Regions from separate parts of the Aerococcus sp. Group 1 genome, predicted to be linked through region 1. Evidence: predicted binding sites of a transcription regulator. Region 1 holds the regulator's gene; each other region holds the start of a gene.
The links. The regulator NrdR, encoded in region 1, represses ribonucleotide reductase genes. The targets are predictions, from matches to a motif close to ACACNATATATNGTGT.

Region 1 (6,710 bases):
AAACTCGGATGTGGTGAGGGCAGTTCATTGGACGTAAGACAAAGCTTTCACCATCTTCAAAATCCATGGTTGGAAACATGTCGTCACTATAATGGTCCCAGTGTCCAGACGTCTTGTATAAGTCTACATCAGCCATGATTGGGGTATAGACGTGTTGGTAACCGGCTTGAACTTCCTTGTCGACAATATAGCGTTCAACTTGACGGCGAATGGTTGCTCCGTTTGGTAACCAGAATGGCAGACCTTGTCCAGTTTTAGGATCAATCATAAAGAGGTCTAATTCTTTACCAATTTTACGGTGGTCACGTTCTTTAGCTTCTTCGCGACGTTTAAGATCCTCTTTAAGGTCTTTTTCATTGAAGTAACTGGTCCCATAAACCCTTTGCATCATGGCATTGTCAGAATTCCCTCGCCAGTAAGCTCCTGCTAAGGAAAGTAATTTAAAGTGTTTAATATAGCCTGTTGAAGGAACATGACCGCCCCGGCAGAGGTCAGTAAATTCTCCTTGGCTATAGGTGGTAAGGGTGGCATCTTCAGGTAAATCAGCAATAATTTCTAACTTATAAGGGTCATTTTTAAAGATTTCCTTGGCTTCTTCACGGCTTACTTCCTTACCTACCACTGGGTAGTCTTCTTTAACGATCTTTTCCATCTCAGCTTCAACCCGTGGCAAGTCTTCCTCACTCACTTGTTGGCCTTGACCATTATCAGTGTCATAGTAGAAGCCATTTTCGATGGCTGGCCCTACTCCAAATTTAATGTCAGGATAGAGACGGCGCAAAGCTTGAGCCAGTAAGTGGGCGCTGGAATGGCGGAGAATATCTAAGGCTTCTTGTTCAGTTTCTTTATTCTTAGGATCGATTAAACGAATGCTGCCATCACTTTCAATCGCTTCATCTAAGCCCTTTAATTCATCATTTAAAGTGTAAGCAACCACCCGTTTAGCTAAAGAATTGCTAATGGATTTAGCCACATCGCGGCCACTCACACCGGCTTCAAATTCCTTTACACTTTGATCAGGAAAAGTTAACTGTATCATTTTATCAAATTCCTCCTATAAAAAAATCCCTTCTGAGCATGCTCAGAAGGGACGATTACTAATTCATATCGTGGTTCCACCCTAGTTTACACCTATAGTGTCTCTAGTACGCTGATAACGTTGCGCTAACGTCATATAGAAAGTCTAAGAAGTGGTATCCTATAAAACCTGTCAGGCATTTGCACCATCTAGCCTGTCTCTCCTACAAGTTGATTATATTCAGTCTTCTATCACTGACTTGCTTTAATTAAAGCACTTTTTATGAAACAATTCAAGCTTTTATTTAGGAAAGTGAAGTGACTCTAATCCGAATAGCGACGGTTGCGCCCGGACATAGTTACTTCCTCGCTCAAATAACGAACCCTTTCCATAATCCGCTGCGCCTTGACGGTTTCCGAATCTCCTTGATTAGTATGGGCCAAATGATTTTCTAATTCCTTCATGGAAAAATTAGAAGTGAAAAAGGTAGCCTGGCCTTGACTCATACGGTTCTGCAAGAGAACCCCTAGGACTTCATCACGGACCCAGGCCGAATTACTTTCAGCACCAATATCATCAATCATTAATACTTGGGCGTCTTGGAGGCTCTTGAGTCGCTGGTTAACACGATTATCTTTGATGGCACTCTTGATCTCACTAATAAAAGTAGGATAGTGGAACAAGGTAGTCGTGAAACCATGTTCAGCCAGGTGATTAGCCACAGCTGCCGCTAAAAAGGACTTCCCCACGCCAAACGGACCATGTAAGTAAAGGCCTTGGTGAAATTGCTTGGGCTTAGACTGCATGGCTTCGACAAAATCAATGGCCTTCTCCAAGGCAGCTTGCCGTTTGGGATCGGTCAGGTCAAAGTTTTGGAAGGAGGCTTGCTTTAAATCCTTAGGCATTTCCAGTAAAGTGACCCGTTGCTTCTTCTCCCGCTCTTTTTGGGCGGCGAGGAATTCATCAGTCGCCTGGTATTCAATATCAATATAATTAAAATTCATAATGAGCTTAGGATAGAAATTAGGAAATTTGGGCCTTTTCCCCGCTCTTATCCGTTCTTTTTCTTGAACAAATTCATAGAGTTTCGATATCGAACGGTCAATCGTTTCTTGGTCCAAGTCTTCTTTATGATTATCAATAAATTGTCTAACGTCCGGATCACTCAAGACTTGGGCTTTGGTTTGGTCTAAGCGTTGGCGAAAGTTGCCTTTATTGAGCTCATGGCTGATATCTTCCCCAATATTTCTCATTCGTCTCCCTCCTCACTATTCAATGCCCGAATCCGATCGGCTAAGGCTTGGACACTTTCATGGTCCATTTTTTCCTCCTTATCTGCCGTCTCTTGTTTTTGATTAAACCAAGCGGGCTGTAATTCTTGATAGGTCTTGCGTTTGGTATTTTGCCGCTTATTTTTGCTTTGTCTTTGTTTTTGAATCCGTTTAGTCCGTTTGTTGAGATAGGTCAGCGCCTGTTCCGGACTTTGAATATTTTTTGACTCCAATCATCCACTGTCCGCTCAAAGGTCGACCTGACGATACTTGAACTTTCCTGACTGATCAAATAATAGTGAATCATGATATTCAAGGTCGGGCCATCGATAAGGCCCTTATTCATGACCATCTCTAAGGTTTTTATCTCGTTGGTAGTTAGATAACCGTTTTTTTGTTCTTTGATAGTCTTAGCAAAGGTTAGGGGCGGATAAGCCTTAGCCGCCTTGATCAAGGCTAGGCTAGCTTCATCCTGATTTTCTTTGGGTAAATCCTGACCCTGACTCTTGGTCTGCTGCTTGGCTTGGTCCATTTGATAGTCAGGTCGTTTATTTATCGGTTGGTCCGCCATGGCCTTGATCACTAGGCCTTGGTAGTAATTAATGTCCACTTGGTTGGTTCTTACATTACTTGCCTTAATGGCAAACTGGGACAGGGCAACTTCATCCAAACCATAAAGAGCATGGAGGCTTTGGGTCATCTCCTTAACATCCTGACTGACCGCCCGCTCACTGAGGAAAGACCTTTGTACCAACTCAGTAAAATAAGCCATATCAAAATCACTGACCAGGCTAGTTTTTATAAGGGATTTACTAGGCTTCTTTAACAAGCTTTGCTTTTCGCTTTCAGTCAATTGGCGACTGCTTTGGGACAGATGAAAAACATCCTGAAAAGTCGCTGTGACCTCCTGCCAGTCATTCTCCTGACTATCAGCAATCTTTTCAAAGCTAAAGCGGTCTAATAAGCGATTAAAACGCACTTCCCCCACATGGTCTAAAAGTAAGCTAGTCATTAAGCTATCCTTAAAAAACTGCTCAGAAGAAACCGGTGCTAGCAACTGATAGAGGGCCTGCACTGGGGCTTGACCACTTTGCTGGGTGTAGCTACGTAAGAGGCCAATGGCTTCTAATCGGCGCCTACTTCTGACATAGCGTTCTTTAGAAAAAACCAATTGGTCCATAATTTCCCCATGATTAATTACTTCTGATTGATAAGTCGAACGGTCAATATAGGCATAAAGAGTCATATAGAGAGCAAAGGCTTCAGCCCCAATAATTGGTTGGTAGAGATAGGTTAAGACTTCCAGATCAGCATTGGAAACAATTTGTGTGAGGATAATTTTGAGAGGTTCACGTGGATTTAACTTTTCCCATGGATTCAAGACTGATCTTCCTCCGCGTTATTGGCTTCTAAGTCTAAATTCGTTTGCCCCTCCGCGTTATTTTTTTGCATTTGCTTCAACTGCTCAATTTCTTGCAAAAAGACGGTAGGATCTTCGAAGTGACGGTAGACACTGGCATAGCGAATATAGGCAACTTCATCGATCTTGGGCAAAATATCCATGACCATTTCCCCTATTAGGGTTGAAGGCACCTCGTTTTGTCCTTTTTGCCGAATGTCCGATTCGATATTCTTAACCACTTCTTCTAAGGTCTCTAGGGCGATTGGCCGTTTTTCACAGGACCTCACTAAGCCCCGTAATAATTTTTCTTTGGAAAATTCTTCCCGGGTACCATCCCGCTTGATAACCAGTAAAGGCATCTTTTCTACCCGTTCAAAGGTCGTGAAGCGAAAATCACATTGCGTACATAGGCGTCGCCTTCTTATCGATGTGTTTTCCTCCACAGGCCGACTATCGATTACCTTCGTATTATTATCTTGACATCTGGGGCAGCGCACAATATTCACCTTCCTTGGACATTTTCTAAAATATTTCTTTTATTAATTATAGCACAGTTTAAAGGCGGAAGGATAAGGGGCAAAATCCAGCTTGGTCAGCTTATTTTATGGCTTGAAAGCCTTGGATGCTCAACCAGGCCTCGACTTGCTTTTCCGTTTGCTGGATGCTGCCCTGGTTATCAATCACAATATCTGCCCAGCGGAGTTTCTGTTCAATATTATATTGAGACAGCATGCGGTCAAAGGCCTCGTCTTCACTTAAATTATCCCGGTCCATCAGTCGTTGCAATTGAATGCTTTCTGGAACATAGACCAACATCACCGCATCACAAGCGTCCTGGTACTTGGTCTCATAAAGTAAAGGAATATCCAAAACAATCAATTGATGGCCCTGGTCTTGGTAAGACTGGGCTTGGTCGTTGACCCAGTCATAGATATAAGGCAAGAGCAGTTGATTAAGAGCTTTGAGTTGATCCTTATCTGTAAAGACCACATCCCCTAATTTCTTCCGGTTAAGGGTGCCATTTGGAAAGAGAAAATCCTCTCCAAAATGCTCTTTTATAGCTTGTAAACCCTGTGTTCCCGGCTCAACGACAGCTCGAGCCCCCAGGTCTGCATCCACTACCGGAAAACCAACTTTTTTAAAATAATTACTAACAGTAGATTTTCCCGTAGCAATTGACCCTGTTAATCCTAAGCGAAAAGTCATTCATACACTCCCTTTATTTCTGACAATTGGGACAAAAATGCGTCCCTCGCTGTCCTAACTTAATTTTCTCAATGGTTCTTCCACAATTTAAACAGGCTTGGCCCTGGCGCTGGTAAACCTTGAGATAATTTTGATATTGACCGTCCTCCCCTAAAGTGTTCTGATAGGTCCGCACACTAGAGCCGCCTAAGTCTACCGCTCGATTCAGTATATCTCGCATGGCTTCTAATAGGAGCAAGGTCTCTTGGTCAGTCAACGAATTGGCTGGCCGACCTGGATAAATTTCCGCTTGAAATAGAGATTCATCAGCATAAATATTACCAATGCCGGCAATTTTTTGCTGGTCCAGTATTAATGATTTAATGGGTCGCTTGGATGCCGCTAATATTTTTTGGAATTGATCCAAGTTAATATCCCAGGGTTCTGGACCGAGTTTTAAATTTTTAATAGCTTGGGGCATATCTTGACGAGAAAATAAGGATATCCGACCAAATTTACGCACATCATGATAGCGTAGGTCCCTGCCATCACGCAAGTGACAGATGAGGTGACTATGCTTTAAAATTGGCGTCTGCCTATCGCAGACAAAATACTTGCCTTCCATCCGCAGATGGCTAATCCAGGCGCAATCGCTCCAATAAAAAACAGGTATTTTCCATAACGGTCGACTCGTTCAAAGGTCTCCCCTTGCATGGCTTGGCGAAAGACCTGGGCTGGACAATTAATAATCTTTGCCCATTTTACTTCCACATCCTGTATTTGGGCTTGAGGAAGGACTCTATTAAGCCCCTGTCTCACATTTTCTACTTCAGGTAACTCTGGCATTAACTAGCCTCCTTCATCCCGCTAAAACACTGTTAGCAGTCTAACTTATTCTAATCAAACAATAACCATAAATAAAGTAAAGAGTGCGACGGATGCGCCAAAGGACGAAAACGCTAGGCATACTATATCCTCAGATTCGAACAGCTAAAACAAAAAAACGAAGAGAGAAGCGTATTCAATAGTCTCCCTTCGTTTATGAAAATGCCAGCAAAGCTAATTTTTAAATTAGGTTTTACTCCCTTTATTTGAAGGGCTTTGAACTCCTGTCCCAGCCTATCTTCTCTATTAAAACCTTTCTTAGATTTTCCTACTTGGCATCATACCAAGTGGACCCATAGTTACTATCAACAATTAATGGGACGTCTAAGGAAACTGCATTTTCCATGACGTCTTTAACTAAGGCAGCTAGGTCTTCTAAGTCCTCTTTGGCTACTTCAAAAATTAACTCATCGTGGACTTGGAGGAGGAGATTTGCCTGAAGTTGATGTTCCTTTAAGGCTTGATCCATCTCAACCATGGCTACCTTAATAATATCGGCTGCCGTCCCTTGAATTGGCGAATTCATTGCGGTTCTTTCGGCAAAGGACCTAACATTATAATTTTTAGCCTTTAAGTCAGGAAGGTAGCGACGGCGGTTAAAGAGGGTTTTAGCGTATCCAGCCTCACGGGCGATTTCCACACTCTTATCCATATATTCAGCCACTTTAGGATAAATTTCAAAATATTTATCAATAAAGGCTTTGGCCTCTTGACGAGAAATCGAAAGGTTTTGACTGAGACCATAGTCACTAATCCCGTAAACAATTCCAAAATTGACTGCCTTGGCTTGACGTCTTTCATCCTTACTAATGTCCTTTTCATCTTTATGGAAGACTTTGGCCGCTGTAGCGGTGTGGATATCCTTATTTTCTTTAAAGGCTTCTTGAAGATGAGGGTCACCAGAAACATGGGCAAGGACACGTAATTCAATTTGCGAATAGTCCGATGA
Region 2 (6,710 bases), 1.0 Mb from region 1:
TAAACATGCTAAACGGATGATTGAACGTAAGGATGATGCTGTTTGGGAACCTCTCGGAGAGATCATGCGTGAACACCCGGTATTACTTAACCGGGCACCTACTCTCCACCGTTTGGGGATTCAAGCCTTTGAACCAGTCTTGGTTGAAGGGAAGGCGATCCGTCTTCACCCCTTAGCCTGTGAAGCTTATAATGCCGACTTTGACGGGGACCAAATGGCGGTCCACTTACCTTTAGGAGAAGAAGCCCAAGCTGAAGCGCGTATCTTAATGCTGGCCGCTTCCCACATCCTAAACCCTAAAGATGGTCAATCAGTGGTTACCCCATCCCAAGACATGGTCTTAGGGAACTACTACTTAACCCAAGAAGAAGCCGGGATGACTGGGGAAGGAATGAAGATTTCTTCACTCAGCGAAGCCCATATTGCTTATACTAATGGGGCGGCTCAATTGCATACCCGGGTGGTGATCAGTCCGAAACACTTCCCTAAATATGCCTGGACCGACCAACAAAAAGAACAATTAATGATTACCTCTATTGGTAAATTGTTCTTTAATGAGATCATGCCGGCTGATTTTGCTTATATTAATGAGCCCACATCAGAAAACTTAAATGGTCAAACCGCTGATCGTTTCTTCGTCAACCCTGGGGAAGATACCGAAAAAGCCATTGCTCAATTAGAGACCACGGCGCCATTTAAGAAGGGCTACTTAGAAGAAATTATCGCCGCCATCTTCAAGCGCTTGAAGGTTACTGAAACCTCCCAATTCTTAGACCGCTTGAAGGCTCTTGGTTACTACTACTCCACCAAGTCAGGGATTACCGTTGGGATTGCTGATATTACCGTTTTAGATGCCAAGGACCAACACGTGGACAAGGGACACAAACGCGTTGACAATATCATGAAGCAATACCGTCGTGGTTTAATTACCGATGACGAACGCTATGACCAAGTCATCAGCACTTGGAATGATGTTAAAAACGACATTGAAGACGAATTGAAACACAGTCTGTCTCCAGACAACCCATTCTTTATCATGATGGACTCTGGTGCTCGTGGTAACATCTCCAACTTTACCCAATTAGCGGGGATGCGTGGTTTGATGGCGGGTCCAAGTGGTAAGATTATTGAACTGCCAGTTACTTCCAACTTCCGTGAAGGGCTATCGGTTCAAGAAATGTTTATCTCCACTCACGGGGCGCGTAAAGGGATGACCGATACCGCCTTGAAGACGGCTGACTCTGGTTACCTCACCCGTCGTCTGGTTGATGTCGCCCAAGACGTGATTATCCGTGAAAATGATTGTGGAACCGACCGCGGTTTAACCGTTTCAGCCATTAAAGAGGGTAATGAAATGATCGAAAGCCTGGCTGAACGCCTGACTGGTCGTTATATCCAAAAAACTGTCCGTGATCCAGAAACTGGTGAAGTTCTCGCCCACCATAATGAGTTGGTTTCACCAGAGACCGCTGCAAAAATTGAAGACGCTGGCATCAAGCAAGTCACCATTCGCTCTGCCTTTACCTGTCGGACCCGCCATGGGGTATGTAAGTACTGCTACGGTTCTGACTTGGCAACCAATGGTGAAGTTGAAGTCGGTGAAGCAGTTGGTATCGTGGCTGCCCAATCCATTGGGGAACCTGGTACCCAGTTGACCATGCGTACCTTCCATACCGGTGGGGTGGCCGGGGATGACATTACCCAAGGTTTACCTCGTGTTCAAGAAATCGTTGAAGCCCGTCATCCAAAAGGGCAAGCAGTGATTACTGAAGTGACCGGGGAAGTCGTGGCGATTGATATTGAAGAAGAAACTCGGACCAAAACGGTTACCGTCAAAGGGGAAACTGACGAACGCGAATACAAGGTCCCTTACACTGCTCGTATGAAGGTCAGTGAAGGCGACTTGATTGAACGTGGTGCCCAATTAACCGAAGGGCCCATTGATCCCAAAGAATTGCTCCGGATCACTAATTCCCTCACTGTAGAAAACTACATGTTAGCGGAAATTCAACGGGTTTACCGTCAACAAGGGGTGGACATTAACGACAAGCACGTGGAAGTCCTCCTACGTCAAATGATGCGTAAGGTAAGAGTCTTAGACCCAGGCGCTTCTGACTTGTTGCCAGGACATTTAATGGACATTGGTGAATTTGAAGACGCCAATGAGGAAATTATTAAGACTGGCCAACAACCAGCTACTTGTCAACCAGTCCTCCTAGGAATTACCAAGGCAGCCCTGGAAACTAAGTCCTTCCTATCTGCCGCGTCCTTCCAAGAAACTACCAAGGTCCTCACTGACGCTGCTATTAGCGGTAAACGGGATGAGTTACTTGGATTGAAAGAAAACGTCATTATTGGTAAGATAATTCCTGCTGGTACTGGTGTCGGTCGCTACCGTCACATGGAACCAGAAAAATTAGGTGTGGAACAAGTTGTTGAAGTGCCGGCCCATGAGCCATCTGACAACGAAAACCCAGCCGAAATTGCCACAATTACCAAACCAATCGATGAAAACTATAGCGGTATGCCTTAATTAAGGTAGAAGCCATTAAAAGAGGATAGGCGCATATCCGACTACAAGATATGCGCCTCTCTTTTTGCCCAAGGCCATGGGACTGGGCTTTAACCACTGCAAGTTAAGCAACAGCACTATATATAGTGTTGTTGCTTTTTAATTGATACTATATATTGATTTTTAAGCTTGCTTTCTGCTTAAGTTTTTCCTATAATAGCAATGCAGCTAATTTTTAGCCGATAGACCATTAACTTAACTCACGCTAAAGCAGCTGAAAAGTCTACAAACAAGTAAAGTATAAAGGAGATTCATTATGGAAACTGCGATGAAGAATATTGTGGAATGGAATAAAGAGGCGCTTAACCAAGCCATCAAATCCTTCCCTCAAGTTTATCCGATAACAGAAGACATGAACAAAACCTTCTCTGGCATCAGTCGGATGGTCATGTTGGACCGTTATTCCTTTAAAGACACCATGAAAGAAACCTTAGCCCCTGGTGACTTAGTGGTATTAACTGTCCGCCCTGACCCGCAATATCCAGGACGGGGGATCGGGATTGTCCAAGCCATTGAGAACAAGACCGCAACCATTTGGGTCGAAGAAGCCTATCGTGGGTCCCTAATGGGAGAAGAACAGGAAACTGGCCTGGTAAAACGCCCATTGGATGAAATCGACAAACCTTTAGAAATCTACTATGAACAAATTGCCAAACGGAATGCCCATGGCCTAGCAGCCATTGATAAAAATGAAGACCGCCGCCAAGAGATTGAAGCGGCCTTCTACCAAGAAGAATCCAAGGGTAACTTTGTTCCTGCCGGCCGGGTCTTATATGGTGCGGGTTCCGGAACCGATGTCACCTACTTTAACTGCTATGTCATGCCTTATGTGCCTGACTCCCGGGGTGGTATTGCTGACCACCGTAAGGAAGTCATGGAAATTATGTCTCGTGGTGGGGGTGTAGGGACCAATGGCTCAACCCTAAGACCACGTCACTCCCTGGTTCGTGGGGTTAACGGCAAGTCCTCCGGGGCCGTTTCCTGGTTAGATGACATTGCTAAATTAACCCACTTGGTGGAACAAGGGGGTAGCCGTCGTGGGGCCCAAATGATCATGTTGGCTGACTGGCATCCAGATATTTTGGAATTCATTATTTCTAAGATGCAAAACCCACGTATCCTCCAATTTATCAAGGAAAGCTCCAAGGACAGCTACATTAAACAATTAGTCGATGAAAAGTTAAAATTTGTTTATTCAACTCCAGCCCAAATTGACATGTTCCAAGCGGTGGTTGACCTCAAGGAAAAACAAGGCGGCGATGTGAGCGATGCAGCTTACGCTGAAGCCAAGGAAAACTTGGAACTAGGCGGCCATTATGAAGTCAATGAACCCGACTTCTTAACTGGGGCCAATATTTCGGTAGCTATTTCATCTGACTTTATGGAAGCTGTTAAGGAAGGCAAAGATTGGAGCCTACGCTTCCCAGCAGTGGAAAAATATGACCAAGAAGAAATGGCCGCTTACGACAGCCAATGGCAAGAAATTGGCGATGTGCGTGAATGGGAAGCCATGGGTCATGAAATTACCACTTACCGGACCCTACCTGCCCAAGAATTATGGCAATTAATCAACATTTGTGCTACTTACGCGGCTGAACCAGGGATTTTCTTTATTGACCGGGCTAACGAAGACACCAATGCGGTGGCTTACGGGCAAAAGGTTGTGGCAACCAACCCTTGTGGGGAACAACCCCTAGCGCCTTATTCCGTATGTAACCTGGGTGCCATTAACCTGGCTCAAATGGCTGATAAGGAAAATAAACGCCTCGACAAGAAGAAATTACAAAAAACAGTAGCTACCGCTATCCGCATGCAAGATAACGTCATCGATGCTACACCATACTTCTTGGAAGCTAACAAGAAACAAGCTCTTGGTGAACGTCGGATCGGTTTAGGGGTAATGGGTCTAGCTGATCTCTTAATCTACTGTGAAAAACGCTATGGTTCTAAGGAAGGTAACCAATTAGTCGATGAAGTCTTTGAAACCATCGCGGTAACGGCTTACCAAACCTCCATCGAACTGGCCAAGGAACGGGGCAGCTTCCCATTCTTAATTGGAGAAACGGATGAAGAAACCCAAGCCTTAAGAGAACGCTTTGTCCAATCTGGTTTCATGCAAAGAATGCCTGAAAGCATCCGCCAAGACGTCTTGAAGTATGGGATCCGTAACTCTCACTTACTGACTGTGGCGCCAACCGGAAGTACCGGGACCATGATGAATGTGTCGACTGGGCTCGAACCTTACTTTGCCTTTAAATACTACCGGACCGGTCGTTTAGGGAAGTTTATTGAAGTCAATGCCGACATCGTCCAAGAATACCTGGACCAACATCCAGAAGCCGATGTTGATAACCTGCCTGACTTCTTTGTTTCTGCTATGGACCTAAGCCCTAGAGAACACGTTGATGTTCAAACCACTATCCAACGCTGGGTAGATAGCTCCATTTCTAAGACCGTTAATGCGCCTAAGGGTTACGCGGTTAACCAAGTGGCCGAAGTCTATGAAAAACTTTATGAAGGCGGCGCTAAGGGTGGTACTGTTTATGTTGACGGTTCGCGGGATTCTCAAGTCCTCACCTTAAATAAGGATGAACATGAAGACAGTGACCAAGATTCTCAAGCAGACCAAAACCAGCAAGACGATGTGGTTGTCGTTGATGACAGTGAAGAACTCCGTCAATTAGTCGACCAAGCCCAAGCTGAAGCCAATGAAGACGAAGTGGTCTTTGGTAGCGAACTCGGCAATACCTGCCCAATTTGCCGGACCGGGATTGTGGAAGAAATTGGTGGCTGCAACACCTGCTCCAATTGCTTCGCCCAATTAAAATGCGGTTTGTAATCAAATAACTTTAATTACCCTTTAAAAAAGTCACTAAGTTTTTTACTTAGTGGCTTTTTATCACCATTTAAATCGTATTTATTGGAGAAATACTTTATAATGTAAGTGAGGTGATTAATATGCAAATTTATACCCGAACAGGGGATAAGGGGACGACCCGGATTATCGGTGGCCAGGAAGTTCCTAAAGATTCCTTACGTGTCAATGCCTATGGGAGTGTTGACGAATTAAATTCATGGATTGGTGTCACTATCAGTGAGAATGAGTCTTGGCCGGAATTAAATGAGGAATTGATTCAAATCCAGCAATATTTGTTTGACTGTGGGAATGACTTTGCTACCCCAGAGGGCAAGGGAGACTACCGCTTAAAACAAGCCGCTATTGATTGGTTAGAGGAACGGATCGATATCTATAATCCTCAAGCGCCTGCAGTAGAATCCTTTATCCTGCCCGGTGGTAGCCGTTTAGCTAGTCGTTTGCACTATGCGAGAACCGTAACCCGCCGCTGTGAACGTCACATTGTATCCTTCATGCGTGAAGAAAGCTCCAGTCCCGTCGCTTTGAAATTTATTAACCGCCTATCCGACTACTTCTTTGCAGTAGCCCGGCTCGCCAATGTTAAGGTAGGCCTATCAGACATTCTTTATGAACGTAGTGGTAAGGTTTTCCATGACGAAAGTGAGTTAAGCAAGGCTGACCTCAAGGATGATTAGTCTTTAAATGTATTTATTAACCAAGCTGGGAGAAATCCCGGCTTTTTTATTGAATGATATTTAATAAGCCAAGATTAAGGTCAGGTCAAAGGCTAGCCAGATCAAGGGAAAGAAGGCTAAGGGATCCTTAAGTGAGCGTTCTTTCAACTGAGCGGCCACTAAAAGGTAGAGCAAGGCCAATCCTGAAGCCAAGCAAATGAAAAGTGAATAGCTTAGAGGAGGGAAGAAGAGCGCCAAGCTGAGGAAGATTTTCACATCAGCGCCTCCCAAACTTCCCGGTATCAGGTAGACCAAAAGGGCTAAGACCAGTCCACAGGCCAAAAGATGAACCAAGAGACTGAGATAGTGACTTGAAGGAGTGAAGAGGCCGTGGTAAGCGATCAAGCTCAAGAAAAAGAGAACCTGAAAGCGGTCGGGCACCCACATTTCCTCTAGATCAGTCATGGCCATAATAAAGAGGAGACTATGGAGAGTGACCAGATAGGACGCTTGCCCAGTGGAAAAGCGGGCCAAGATCAAGAGACTCAAGAGAGCAAAGATAGCTTCAAATAGGGGATAGGTCCATGCGATAGGACGTTGACAGTGA
Region 3 (6,710 bases), 330 kb from region 1:
TCTCTGATGTCTTTCATTTCCTCTTTTAAATCGGCATCCTTATCAATTTCCTCATCTTTATTTTTCCAATAAAAGTAGGTCGATTTAGGAAACTTTAAAACGCTAAGAATATCTTTTAAAGCATATTTTTCATCATGGAGACGTGTGATTTCGGTCACTATTTCTTCTTTTCTCGCTTGACTCTTTGAGCCACACGTCTCCTCAATCCTTTTAAAAATTTGTTCTCAATTTCTAAATCCGTAATCCGTTGTTCAAGTTCCTTTATTTTTGCTTCACTTAACTGATTGGTTTCGCTGCTATCCTTTATTTGATTGATTTGTGATTTCTTTTTAGACACTTTAGGTGGCCTTCCTTTCCTCGCGGAAAGGCCATCAAGTCCTCTTTCATGATAAGCTCTTCGCCAATTAGCGATTAGACTTGGATTATTCATGTTTAATGAATTGGCCAATTCGCGATAACTCATTTCCGTACTTTCATACAATTCTATCGCATTTAATTTGAATTCAACAGTATAAACCTGTTGAGTCCGCCTTTTCTTTAAACCATCTACACCAAATTCATAATAGTTATTAACCCACCTTCGTAAAATAGAAGGATCTATTCCTGCTTTATTAGCTAAGGTTCGATAACTTCCTTTTTCGCAATATAGTCTCCTACTAAATTCAGTTTAAATTCTAATGAATATTTAGACATAAAAATAACCCCCAAAAGTTGAATTCTTAGTCCAACTTTTGGGGGTCACTACAAAAAGCTGGGTGTTTTCCTTCCAATAAATTTAGTGGAGCTGCTTGGTTAAGGCCGCTAATTTTTCTGAGGCTGTCTTTCCTTCATCTTTTAAGACCTCTTTTTCAGACAAGATAAAGGAGCCCCCCACTGCCAATACGGCATCATTGGCTAAATAGTCGGTGAAGTTATCATTATTGACCCCGCCAGTGGGGATGAATTGAATATCAAAGAAAGGTCCTGCTAAAGACTTAATCGCTGACAGCCCCCCATAGACATTGGCTGGGAAGAATTTCACCACGTCAAGGCCTAAATCCATGGCTTGCATGATTTCACTTGGAGTAACTGCTCCGGGGAAAACAGGAATATCTTCCTTCAAACAATAGTTGACCACTTCAGTCGATAAACCAGGACTGACAATAAATTGCGCGCCATGGTCAACGGCGTCCTTGGCGGTATCCAAGTCACGGACTGTGCCTGCTCCCACAACTAATTTTCCCCTATCCGACAATTGCTGGATGGCTTGAGAAGCCAGGTCACTGCGGTAGGTCACTTCGATAAAGGATAAGTTATTTTCGCTTAAAACCGCCTCAGCTAAGGCTACCGACCCTAAGTCATTGACCGTGTATAAGGGTAAGAGTTGCTCTTTACCCAATTGTTCTTTAAAAGTTTCTGCCATACCTAATGCCCTCCACTCATTGCAATTACGCTGCTTATTATTATTCAGTCTAACACGATTACTAGGATTTGCTAGAAAAAAGCCCCGGACTGCTTTATATTTTCTTGAAAACAAAAAAGCCCTTACAGATTTTGGGTAAGCATTGTAAGGGACTCACAGGCTTATTATAGCAGCTTGTTAACGCTTTCGCAAGCGATTTCATCACTTTATCAGTCATTTTAGAATTTTTATAAAGAAGACCACTAAATATAAAAGCTTAATTAAATTTTAAAAATAATCAGGCCGAGCCATCCAGGAAGTCTCAAGCTTAGTCAAATAGGTCAAAGAGCGCAGGAAAATTTCTTCCTTGGCCTTATCAATATCCTATGATAGAACACTTTTCGGACACAAGATATAGTGTTTACACTTATTTTTATAAGAAAACAGCACAATATATAGTTAGAGAGTAGGGATTACAATAGTGATAGTTTTTGCTGGAACCATCGGCGCAGGAAAATCGACCTATGCCGGAAAATTAGCTGAATATTTAGGCACAAAAGTATTTTACGAACCTGTCGAGGAAAACCCCATCCTTGATAAATATTACCAAGACCCCAAGAAATATGCCTTTTCCTTACAGATTTACTTTTTAAACCAACGTTTTAAAAATATTAAGGCAGCCTTTTTCGATAATAATAACGTTTTGGACCGTAGTATTTACGAAGACGAGCTTTTCACCTATTTGAATGTCTTAAACGGGAATATCTCTGAAGAAGAGTTTGCCATCTACCGTGACTTACTAGCCAACATGATGGAAGAATTAGACAGCCTACCTAAAAAGGCTCCTGACCTCTTAGTCTTTTTAGATAGTTCCCTAGACAACGCTGTCAAAAACATCAAAAAACGGGGCCGGGTTTATGAACAACCAAGTTCTGATAACGGCCTTTACGATTATTACCGTCAACTCCACAGCCACTATGGTCAATGGTATGCAGAATATGACCAGTCACCTAAAATGCGGCTAAATGTGGATAATTATGACATTCATCGCCCCCAAGACGCCCAAATTATTTTCGATAGCATTGGCACTTACTTAGAAAAAATTCAATAGAAAACGAGGAAAATATATGCAAGAACAAAACAAAGCCACTAAGACCCTGTCCTTAAAAGAATGTATTCACCGCGCCTTAAAACCACTCAACAAGGTGGAATTAGCCATCATCGCTTTTGGTTTTATCGTCTCCTTGGGATTTAATTTATACGGAATTATTACCAGTTTAACCAGCCAAGAATTTGACCTTAACATCCTTATGTCTCTAGGGATGAGTATCTTTGGATTTTTAGGCACTTGGACCTTAGCCATTCAATGGCAACCCACTTTTATCGTTAACGGGATTCAAAACATCTTCGGCATTGCCGCTGCCGCTATCCTAGGAATATACGGAGATATGTTTTCATCTATTTACTATCTCATCACCGAATTTGTTGGCCACTTCAGTTGGGCTAAACGTCGGGACGAAAATGGTGACCTCCACGTGGACCAATACTTTAATTTAAAAATAATTTGCCAAGCTGTCTTCTTCTGGACTATTGGTTTAGGGGCCTTCTCCTATGTATTGGGTGGCCAACAAATTGTCTTAGACGCCATCACTAACGGGATTTCCTTTACCGCCCAACAACGTCAAGTGACTGGTCACAAGGACGGCTACTATCTCTGGTTAATTAACGACGTCCTCTCTGTAATTCTTTGGTTACAAGCAGGCAACCTCATTGTTGGTTTCTCTTACCTAGGCATGTTAGCCCAAGGGATTGCCGGTTTAATTATCTGGTCTAAAGGCAAGAGCTCGGCCTTAGAATACGAAAACGAATGCATCGACTAAAAACTTGTCGCTTCCATCTTCAACAACACAATAAATAAAAAAGTGCAGCAAGCACAAAAGGATCACTGAGAAGTTCTGATCGCTCCTACTTCTCAAGCAAAGTCCTTTGGCTTGCTGCATTTTTGTTTTACTTATGTCTTTTTAATCGTTTATTCAGGATCGTCCACTTCTAAGTGCCAAATATCCTCATTATATTCCAAAATGGTACGGTCACTGGAGAAGTAGCCCGCTTCTGAAATATTGACTAGGACCTTATCCAACCAAGCTTCTTGGTCTTCATAGTCTTGGTACATCTTATCTTTGAGGGCAATGTATTCTTCTAAGTCAATCATCGCCATGAAGTAGTCCTTGTTCTTGATATCTTCATAGAGACGCCGTAATTGACTTTCGTGGCCTAAGCGAATCATTTCCGCACTCACAATAAAGTCGACCAGGGCTTTAATGGCGGGACGATTATAGTAATCTTGCGGATTATAGCCATTATTCGCATAGAGATCAATAATCTCATCACTAGACTTACCAAAGGTGTAGATGTTGTCTTCCCCTACCCGCTCAGCAATTTCCACATTCGCCCCATCCAAGGTACAAATGGTTAAGGCACCGTTGAGCATAAATTTCATATTACCCGTCCCACTCGCTTCTTTTGAAGCCAAGGAAATTTGTTCAGAAATATCAGCCGCCGGAATGAGGTATTCTGCTTCCGTGACATTATAGTTGGAAACAAACTCAACCTGTAAATAAGGAGCCACTTCAGGATCTTCCTTAATCAGTGCTGACAAGGTGAGAATTAAGTGGATAATATCTTGGGCAATGGTATAGGCTGGAGCGGCCTTGCCCCCAAAAAGAATGGTGATTGGGGTTTGGGGACGGTTGCCGTTCTTGATATCAAAATATTTGTAGATAATATAAAGGGCCAACATTTGTTGACGTTTATACTCATGGATCCGTTTAATTTGAACATCAATAATCGAATCTGGCTTAATCTCGATCCGTTTACTTACCCTTAAATGTTCCGCTAAACCTTCTTTATTGGCCTGCTTAATTTGGGCTAATTGATTCATGAAATCCTTATTATTCTTTTCTTTGCTTAAATCGCTAAGATCGGAGATCCCTTGATGCCATTGGTCGCCAATACTTTGGTCAATTAAATGAGCCAAACGCGGATTGGCAGCCATAATCCAACGTCTAAAGGTGATCCCATTAGTTTTATTGGAGAATTTTTCTGGGTAAATATCGGCAAAGGCCTTGAGCTCACTATTCACCAAGATCTGCGAATGTAAGCGGGCCACACCATTAGTCGAAAAGCCAAAGTGGATGGCAATGCTGGCCATATGGACCGTGTTCGAGCCATCGATAATCTCAACCACATGATTATCGGGAAACTCTTCCTTAATCTGACGGTCCAAGCGGCAAATAATATTAGCAATTTCCGGTTGAACGGCTTCAATATCTGCCAGTGGCCATTTTTCCAAGGCCTCACTTAAAATAGTATGGTTAGTAAAGGCGACTACCTGGCGGACAACTGCCACCGCTTCTTCAAAAGTAAAGTCATGGTCTTCAGTTAAGAGTCGGATTAATTCAGGAATAATGAAGGTAGGGTGGGTATCATTAATCTGGATGACCGCGTAGTCAGCTAAATCATGGAGATTGGACCCTCGATCCAAGGCTTCACGAATAATTAATTGGGCAGCATTAGACACCATAAAGTATTGTTGATAGATTCTCAGCATCCGTCCCACATGGTCAGAGTCATCAGGATAGAGGAAAAGGGTCAGGTTTTCAGGGATATTTTTCTTATCAAACTGGATAGTTCCCCATTGGATTAAATCAGAATTCACCGTGTCCAGGTCAAATAAGCGGAGGCGGTTACGTTCCCCTTTTTTAAAGCCGATAATATCAATCTCATATAAGGTAGAAGCGACTGGCCCATTTTTAAAGGGAACGGTAAAAGTGGTCTCAGTGCGGTTTAACCAAGTTCTCCCCCCTAACCAATCATCAGGCTTGGCGGTTTGCTGGTTATTATCAAAGAATTGACGGAAGAGACCGAAATGATAATTTAAACCAATGCCGTCCCCGTTCATGCCTAAGCTGGCAATAGAATCTAAGAAACAAGAAGCCAAGCGTCCCAACCCTCCATTACCGAGTGAAGGTTCTTTTTCTGCTTGTTCCACTTCCGTTAAAGATCGGCCGTGAGCCTGTAATTCTTCTTCAACTTGGTCATAGATCCCTAAGTTTAAGAGATTATTGACCAGTAATTTACCAATCAAGAATTCTGCCGATACATAATAAAGTTTTTTCTTACTGTGATTAGTGGCTAAGCCTTTGCTTTTATCTTTGATTAAATCGAGTAATAAATAATAAAGTTCCTGGTCACTAATATCTTCTATGGACTTATGAAATTGGTTTTTTGCCATAGCTGCTATTGTATTCATAGGTGGATCCTTTCTCGTACTTGGATAATAACAACTAAAAAGTTGTATCCACTTTAAAAAATTAAGTAATATACTATTAAAATAGCTGATTTCATCTCATTGAGCAAGCGTTTTCTATTTTCCCTTGAGATAAAAACAAGACTTAACCACTTAAAATATAAAACGACTGGTCTTTAGTTAGTAGAAGAAACATGTTTGAGTTAATAAAAAAGAGGGCCTCTGCCCTCTTTTTCGCGCTTGTCGCACTCTATTCAAACGTGCTCACTGACAAAAGTGAACTCCGCTTCAGAAATATTTGGCAATCCTTTTCAAGGATTTCCGCATATTTCTTCCAGCCTTTCACTTTTTTGTCGTCAGCTCGCACTCTATTCTAATATGCGCGGGCAAACCAAACGGTGTGTTTTGCGGGCTTTCCGCTAACTAGATCGACGTTTTTTTCTACTGCTGGTTCAAAGGGGATATTCCGGGTAGTGAAGCCGGTTTCTTCTTTGACCTTGGCTTCTGTTTCTTCCGTGCCATCCCAGCCAGCAAGGACCCAGCCTGGATATTCACCCTTTTCTTCACAAGACTTGATATGTGCCTTTAATTGGTCTAGGGTGTCGATGTCGAAATGTTCATGGTCATGACGGAATTGATCTGCCTTGTCATAGAGACGTTTTTGCATGGTTTCCATTTCACTGGCAACCTTGTCGAGTAAGTCATCTAAGTTAACCGCTTCTTTGTCCTCTAAGTCACGCATCTTAATCATGCATTGGCCATTTTCCATATCCCGTGGACCAAATTCAATCCGTAGCGGAACCCCTTTCACTTCAGCTTCATTGTATTTGTAACCCGCTGAATTATTGGAATCATCTAAATAGGTTGAATAGCCGGCTGCTTGTAGGTCCTTTTCAATGGCTTCTAGGCGAGTAAGAACTTCAGGGTTCTTCTTCACATTGCCAACTGGAATCAAAGCAATTTGAATTGGCGCCATTTTTGGTGGGAAGACAACTCCCTTTTCGTCACCATGGGCCATAA

Region 2: a site for NrdR is predicted at 2,647-2,662, ahead of HMPREF9243_RS01935 (vitamin B12-dependent ribonucleotide reductase). Genes of this name have one in related genera too.
Region 3: a site for NrdR is predicted at 1,787-1,802, ahead of HMPREF9243_RS08490 (deoxynucleoside kinase). Genes of this name have one in related genera too.

Annotation. Positions count from the first base shown of each region.
Region 1 covers NC_015278.1:1,484,190-1,490,899, forward strand. The annotation lists gene thrS (threonine--tRNA ligase) at 1-1,039, opposite strand, end outside; gene dnaI (primosomal protein DnaI) at 1,342-2,271, opposite strand; gene HMPREF9243_RS06995 (hypothetical protein) at 2,268-2,522, opposite strand; gene HMPREF9243_RS07000 (hypothetical protein) at 2,483-3,670, opposite strand; gene nrdR (transcriptional regulator NrdR) at 3,667-4,188, opposite strand; gene coaE (dephospho-CoA kinase) at 4,289-4,897, opposite strand; gene mutM (DNA-formamidopyrimidine glycosylase) at 4,911-5,501, opposite strand; gene HMPREF9243_RS10875 (DNA-formamidopyrimidine glycosylase family protein) at 5,456-5,722, opposite strand; gene polA (DNA polymerase I) at 6,030-6,710, opposite strand, start outside.
Region 2 covers NC_015278.1:414,828-421,537, forward strand. The annotation lists gene rpoC (DNA-directed RNA polymerase subunit beta') at 1-2,533, shown strand, start outside; gene HMPREF9243_RS01935 (vitamin B12-dependent ribonucleotide reductase) at 2,829-5,411, shown strand; gene HMPREF9243_RS01940 (cob(I)yrinic acid a,c-diamide adenosyltransferase) at 5,531-6,124, shown strand; gene HMPREF9243_RS01945 (A24 family peptidase) at 6,185-6,710, opposite strand, start outside.
Region 3 covers NC_015278.1:1,814,809-1,821,518, forward strand. The annotation lists partial or broken gene HMPREF9243_RS10380 (IS3 family transposase) at 1-693, opposite strand, end outside; gene HMPREF9243_RS08485 (bifunctional 4-hydroxy-2-oxoglutarate aldolase/2-dehydro-3-deoxy-phosphogluconate aldolase) at 776-1,402, opposite strand; gene HMPREF9243_RS08490 (deoxynucleoside kinase) at 1,863-2,492, shown strand; gene pnuC (nicotinamide riboside transporter PnuC) at 2,509-3,261, shown strand; gene HMPREF9243_RS08500 (glycogen/starch/alpha-glucan phosphorylase) at 3,411-5,693, opposite strand; gene proS (proline--tRNA ligase) at 6,064-6,710, opposite strand, start outside.